One region of the Brachybacterium sp. AOP29-B2-41 genome, then DNA from elsewhere that is predicted to be linked to it. Evidence: predicted binding sites of a transcription regulator. Region 1 holds the regulator's gene; the other holds the start of a gene.
The links. The regulator HspR, encoded in region 1, represses chaperone genes until heat shock. The targets are predictions, from matches to a motif close to AAGTTGAGTCNNNNNGACTCAACTT.

Region 1 (3,396 bases):
CCGCCAGCACGGCGACATCGTCGAAGGCACCCCGTTCCACTCGATCGCCCAGAAGCTCGAGGAGGTCCTCGGTTCGCATGGCCTGAAGCGCTTCGGCGCCGTGGGGGAGCAGTTCGATCCGAACCTCCACGAGGCCCTCATGCACGAGGACGCCGATGACGTCGAGACCAACACCATCTCGATGGTCATGCAGCCCGGCTACTCGATGCACGAGAGGATCCTGCGACCGGCCCGGGTCGGCACCCGGGGCCCCGCCTGACCCTCCCCACCCCTGAGGCGGTGCGGCGCCCGCCGGTCATCACGACCGGCGGGCCCCGCACCTCCCTCTCCGTATCGCACACAGCACCAACCCCCTCACCATCCCCGCTCTCGGAAGGAGACGCACATGTCCCAACAGGACTGGCTCGACAAGGACTTCTACGCGGTCCTCGGCGTCTCCAAGGACGCGAGCGCCCAGGACATCAAGAAGGCCTACCGCACCCAGGCCCGCAAGTACCACCCCGACCACCACCCCGACGACGCCAAAGCTGAAGAGAAGTTCAAGAGCATCGGCGAGGCCTACTCGGTCCTCAACGATGAGGAGCAGCGCCAGCAGTACGACGCGATCCGAGCCATGGGCGCCGGTGGCGCACGCTTCTCCGCCGGCCAGGGCGGTCCCGGCGGGGCCGGATTCGAGGACATCTTCTCCTCGATGTTCGGCGGCGGCGGCCACCCCGGCGCTCGCCCCGCCCCCGGCGGCGGCGCCGGCAACCCCGACATCGATGATCTGCTGAAGATGTTCGGCGGCCAGGGCGGCGGCTTCGGCAACGGCGGTTTCGGCGGCGCCGGTCCCGCCGGCTTCTCGCCGAATCGCGCCCCGGCGAAGGGCTCCGACACCTCCGCCCGCACCCGGGTCAGCTTCCGCGATGCGGCGCTGGGCACCGATCTGCGCCTGACCGTCGACGGCAGGACCATCACCACGCGCATTCCCGCCGGCGTGCACGACGGGCAGAAGATCCGCCTGCGCGGCAAGGGCCGACCCGGCCCCGGCGGCGCGCCCGCCGGCGACCTGCTCCTGACCCTCGACGTCGAAGAGCACCCCGTCTGGAGCGCCGACGGCGTGAACCTGCGCATCACGGTGCCGATCTCCTTCGACGAGGCGGTGCTCGGCACCACCGTGGCGGTCCCGCTGCTCGACGGCGACACCGTCTCCGTGAAGGTCCCGCCCGGCACGCCCTCCGGTCGTACCCTGAGAGTGCGGGGCAAGGGACTGGTCACCAAGAAGAAGACCGGCGACCTCCACGTCACCGTGCAGGTCGCGGTCCCCACCCACGTCGACGGCGCGGCGAAGCAGGCCATCGAGGACCTGCGGGCAGCACTGGCCGACGAGGACCCCCGCGCCGGCCTCACCGAGGCCGCGGCCCGCTGAGCATCCACGTGCTGAGCACGCGCCTGCTGAGCACCCACCCTCTGAGCACCCGTCTGCTGAGCACGATGAGCTGAGAACGCACCCGCACGCTGCAGAGCTTCGGAAGGAGCATCCCGATGGCCTTCTCGCACCGCCTCGATGACCGCGCCCCGGTCTTCGTCATCTCGGTCGCGGCGGAGCTGTCCGGGATGCACCCGCAGACCCTGCGCCAGTACGACCGTCTCGGACTGGTCGTCCCGCAGCGTACCCGGGGACGCGGCCGCCGTTACAGCCCCCGCGATGTGGTCCGCCTCCAGGAGGTCCAGGCACTCTCCCAGGACCAGGGCATCAACCTCGCCGGCATCAAGCGGATTCTCGAGCTGCAGGACGAGGTCAGCGAGCTCGAGAGCGTTCGCGAGAAGCTCGGCGCGTTGACCCCCGCTCAGCGGCGCGTGTTCTCCGCCGATCGGGACGGTGAGATCAGCGCTCTGCGCCGCGGTGAACGTCCCCGGCGGCGCAGCAGCGGCAGCGCGCTGGTGGTGTGGCGGCCTACTCGCCGGTCCTGATCTCGCCACTTCTGATCGCGGAGGCGCTCCCGACTGCGGGAGTGCTCCCGACGGCGGGGGAGCTGGTGACTGCGGCGGTGCTGGGAGGAGTCAGCACCCCGGCGAGGTGGTAGATCTCCTCGAGCTGCAGCGCCACCTGGGCGAGGTCGACCCCCTCGGCGGCCTGGCGACCGGCAGCGGTGAGGTCCTCGAGCTCTCCGGCGAGCAGCGCGGAGAGCTTCCGGGCGACCTGACCCGCGAACTCGGGCCCGTCCCCGCAGACCTGGTGCGTGAGCACCCCGTCGGGCATCGCGTCGCGGTACAGCGGGATGCCGCGCACCAGGGTCGGGATCTCGGTGGCCAGCGCCTCCCAGAGCACGATCCCCTCGGTCTCCTCCTTGGTGAGGAAGGCGAAGACATCCGCCCCGGCGTAGGCCTCCCGCAGCCGGTCCGCGTTCACATAGCCGGGGAACAGCGCATTGGGCGGGGCACTCGCCAGTGCCCGCTGGACCTCGGCGGTGAGCAGGCGCGGGTCCGTGCGCCCGAACCAGACGAAGCTCACCTCAGGCAGCTGCCGGGCGACCTCCACCCAGTCCAGGATCCCCTTGCGCACCAGATGCATGCCGACGCTGATCACCACGGGGGCGTCGGGGGCGAGTCCGAGCCGGTCCCGCAGCTGCGCCCGGGCCGTCGGATCCGCCCGGAAGAAGCTGGTGTCCACACCGTTGGAGAGCACCCGGATCGGTGCCGAGATCCCGTACTTCGGGGCGGAGACGAGATCTCGCGAGTAGCCGCTGGGGGTGATCACCACGTCGCCGCGCCGGTACAGGTGCGCGATCCAGCGCCGGAACAGCGGGGCGAGCTGATTCGACCCGGTGAAGGAATCCCGGAAGTCATCCTCGGTGGAGTGGGCCCATACCAGCACCGGACGTCGCCACAGCCGTGCCCACCGCGCCAGCACCGGAGTGTCCGGGAAGGGGGTGTTCAGGTGCACCACGTCGAAGGGGCGCAGGGGAGAGGTGACCACCTGATGGCCGAGCGTGCGCACCGCCGACTCCTGATGACGCATCGCCGCGCCGATGCCCGATTCCCGGGCCAGGCCCGTCAGCCCGCGCGGCATCAGCACCCGCAGCGGCTCGTCCGGATGCCGGACGCCGCGCGGCCCGCCACCGGGGAGCACGCCGTGCGCGAGCCGATCCAGCCGGCGCAGGGCGCGCTCCCGGAGAGGGGCGGGGCGCCGCAGGGCGCGAGATCTCATGAACATGTCGTGGCTCCGTTCACCAGGGCAGGAAGTGTCACCAGGGCAGGAAGCGCATCACCAATGCGCTGACGCCGAGCCCATAGGCGATCAGAGCCCACGGCTTGCACAGCAGGATGATCCAGACATAGGTGCGCCACCGCATCTTGGTGGTCCCGGCGATGTAGCAGAGCAGATCGTCGGGGGCGATGGGCAGCGCGATCGCG
Region 2 (3,396 bases), on a different contig from region 1:
CGGCGCTGCCCTGCTGGAGGCGGGGGGAGAGGTGCTCGCGCTGCGCCGAGATCCGGGCGCCGTGCCGAGCGGCTTCCGCGCGCTGGCCGCGGACCTCTCCTCACCCCTGGAGGGGGCCCTGCCCGCCTGCGAGGCGATGGTCATCACCCTGCCCCCGCCGGAGGGGGCCGACGGGTACGAGACCCCGCTGCGCCACCTGGCCGCCGCCCTGCCCCACCGGCCCGCCCGGACCGTGTTCGTCTCCTCCACCAGGGTGTTCGAGGGGTACGCGAACCGTGCCGATCCGGCCCCGGTGCTCACCGAGGAGGATGCCCCGCAGCCGCTCGGCGACCGGGCCCAGAGCCTCCTGAACGGGGAGCGCCTGGCGAGGGAGCTCTTCGACGCGATCGTGGTGCGCCCCGCCGGGATCTACGGCCCGGGCCGGGATCGGCTGCTGCGCACGGTGCGCGAGGGACGCCCCGTCGACCACCGCCGACGCACGAACCGCATCCACGAGGAGGACCTCGCACGCGTGCTCCTCGCCCTGCTGGCGCATCCGGAACCGCCGGTGCTGCTGCACGCGGTCGACGGCGCGCCGGCGCGCCTCGGAGAGGTGGTCACCCACCTCGCCTTCCGGCTCGGCCTGCCGGTCCCGCCCGCCGCCGACCCCGATTCCGGCCACGGGACCGTGCTGAGCGGGGCGCGGATGAGGGAGCTGCTCGGAGAGCTCCGGCATCCGGACTTCCGCTCCGGGTACGACGCGATGCTCGTGTGACTCCGATCAGCGACCGAAGAGGCGGGTGAAGAACCCGGGGCGCTTCTCCGAAGCGAGGATCGACGCCGACGCCCGGCTGCGCTAGCCGAGCTCCTCGTCGATCTGGGCGTGCGAGGGCCGGCGCCGGTTCCGCGCCCCTGGGGCGCCGAGGACGCGCACGTCCGCGAGGGGCGTCCAGCCGAGGTGCTCATAGAGCTCGACGCCCCGTCCAGTCGCCACGAGCAGGCCCGTGTCGACATCGTGCTCATGGGCGATCGCCAGGAGCGTGCGGGTGACGAAGGTGCCCAGACCCCGCCGGCGATGCGTGCTGGCGGTGTAGATCCGGTCGAGCACGGCGCAGCCGTCGACCACCGCCATGCGTCCTCGGGCGACGACACGGCCCGCCTGGATGACGGTGAGGAGCGTCCAGCCGTCGAACGTCTCGCGGGCGACCGTGCAGGAGTCCGGCACGATCGGGGCCTCGACGTCCTGCAGCTCCATATCGGTGACCATGAGTCTCTCCTGATCGCTGATCAGTTCGAGATCGCCGGTCTCTCCGAGGGCCGGCGGCGCCTCGCCGACGTCGGAGATGAGGGTCAGCAGGTGACCCGGATTCCCCGCGACAGAGGAGGTCGCCCTGCGCAGCTCGTCCTCGCTCCAGCGGAACAGGACGGTCTCCGAATCCCCGTGCTCGGTGCGCGGACCGACGGTGTGCGAGGTGCCCTCATGGACCACCTCGTACTCCCGGGTGCGGGCCCATCCGTCCACCCAGGTGTGCACCGTCGCCGCGGTGAGCTCGTCATGCATGGCTGTCACTCCTTCGCTCGCCGTGGGAAGGTCGGTGCTGCCCGGGCCCGGCATCGTGGGATGCCGGGCCCGGGCAGCAGGGGGAGCATCAGGTCGCGGTGGACTCGATCTGCGCGGGTGGACTGTCAGCGGTGACCTCGATCTTGCGAGGCTTGGCCTTCTCGCTGAGCGGGATCCTCACGCTGAGCACACCGTTGCTGTAGCTCGCGGAGATCCGCTCGGTGTCCAGGCCCTGTCCGAGGCTGAGCTGGCGCAGGAAGGTCCCGCCCGTGCGTTCGCGCGTGATCCACTGCGCGCCCTCGTCCTTCGGAAGGGTCCGCTCCGCACGGATCGTCAGGAGCTGACCGTCCACGTCGACGTCGACCGAACCGGGATCGATACCCGGCAGATCGGCCGCGAGGACGTAGTGATCGCCGGCGCGGTAGAGATCCATCGGCATCTGCCGCGGTCCCCGACGTCCAGCATCGAGAAAAGTGCCCGCGAATCGCTCCATCTCTCGGAACGGATCGGTGGTGGCCATTGCTTCTCCTCTCTGATGTGACCCCCGGTCGTCCGGTGGTCGCCGAACCTTGAGTCCCTCCGACTCAAGTACGAGCAGATTAGCACTCTCCGGGCGAGAGTGCCAGAGTTCGGGAACGGCCTCGCGGCGGCGCGGAGCCGGTTCGCCGGGGTGCCCGGCCGCCGAGGAGAAGGCATCGTTCCAGGGTCCCGAGGTCCAGCGCTCAGGGTCTCGTGCCTCGCGCGGGGCGGATCAGCGCGGGCGGATCAGCGGGGGCGGATCCAAGGAGAGCCTCTCAGCGTCCATCGGCGCAGCCCTTCGCCCGAGCGGCCGATGGCCCTCGGGGGTGAGCCGGGGGTGAAAAGACGCGATTCGGCGACGCACGGAGCGCGCGGGCGCGATTCCTCGTCAAGACTGACTCCACCGCACTGCTGCCCGCCTGCCCGCTGACGGCATCCGAGCAGCATGCCCGCCCGCGGGGCTCCGCCCCCGCTCATCCCTGGAGAAGTCTGTGACCCCCGTGGAACCCCTCACCGCCCGCCGGTTCGGTGCGGCGCCCGAGCGCATGCTCACGCTCGACGTCGCCGAGCTCACCGATCCCGATGGCGACGCTCTCACCCTCACCACGGGCGCCGGGGGCATCTGGTTCACCTGCACGACGGACGGGGAGGAAGTCACCGTCGGACCGTTCCCCGCCGACTCGCTGAGAGATGCACTGAGGGCGCTCGGTGCCTTCACCCGCGCCGCGTAGCGGCACGCCAGGGCACGCGATGCAGCGCGGAATGACTCCCACCGGCGCGCTACGGCAGCGGTCGTCGTGCGCCCGGGCCGCTGCGCGCTTCGGCTCAGGGCGGAACGACCTCCGCGGGGGACGGCTGGGAAGCGCTCGGTACGCGGGTCAGGGGGAGCAGGGCGAGGCCCAGCAGCGCGGGGAGGGCCAGCAGCGTGTACATCCCGATGTAGGGGTCCGCCGATCCCCAGCTGGTGCTCAGCGTGAGCAGAGCGGCAGCGGCCAGCGGCGCGATCAGCCCCGCGAGGCTCCCGGCAGCACCCACCAGGCCGAGCCCGAACCCGGCCGACGCAGCCGGCAGCAGGGCGTAGGCCAGGGAGCGGGTGGCGGTCATGCCCAGCCCGATCGCGAGCCCCGCCACGGCTGTGGCGACATGGAAGACCAGCAGAGTCGGGGCGAGGGCGCGGCCCAGCATCGCGGCGGCGAGCAGCATCAGTGCGACACCGAGCACCGGTGTCATCCGGATGCTGCGCCACCGCGAGGAGGTGAGCAGCATGGAGCCGGCCACCACCCCCACGACCCCGGTGAAGGTGGTCAGAGAGGTGGCGCGCACGGCCGCGCCCTCGG

Region 2: ACT3T9_RS13875 (Hsp20/alpha crystallin family protein) is a predicted target of HspR. The motif match lies at 2,107-2,131, and genes of this name have one in related genera.

What each region holds. Positions count from the first base shown of each region.
Region 1 is NZ_JBQSXR010000005.1:152,842-156,237, reverse strand. It holds gene ACT3T9_RS06965 (nucleotide exchange factor GrpE) at 1-259, shown strand, start outside; gene ACT3T9_RS06960 (DnaJ C-terminal domain-containing protein) at 386-1,408, shown strand; gene ACT3T9_RS06955 (heat shock protein transcriptional repressor HspR) at 1,525-1,953, shown strand; gene ACT3T9_RS06950 (glycosyltransferase) at 1,937-3,196, opposite strand; gene ACT3T9_RS06945 (TVP38/TMEM64 family protein) at 3,228-3,396, opposite strand, start outside.
Region 2 is NZ_JBQSXR010000014.1:96,662-100,057, forward strand. It holds gene ACT3T9_RS13865 (sugar nucleotide-binding protein) at 1-754, shown strand, start outside; gene ACT3T9_RS13870 (GNAT family N-acetyltransferase) at 836-1,540, opposite strand; gene ACT3T9_RS13875 (Hsp20/alpha crystallin family protein) at 1,629-2,060, opposite strand; gene ACT3T9_RS13880 (hypothetical protein) at 2,551-2,790, shown strand; gene ACT3T9_RS13885 (MFS transporter) at 2,885-3,396, opposite strand, start outside.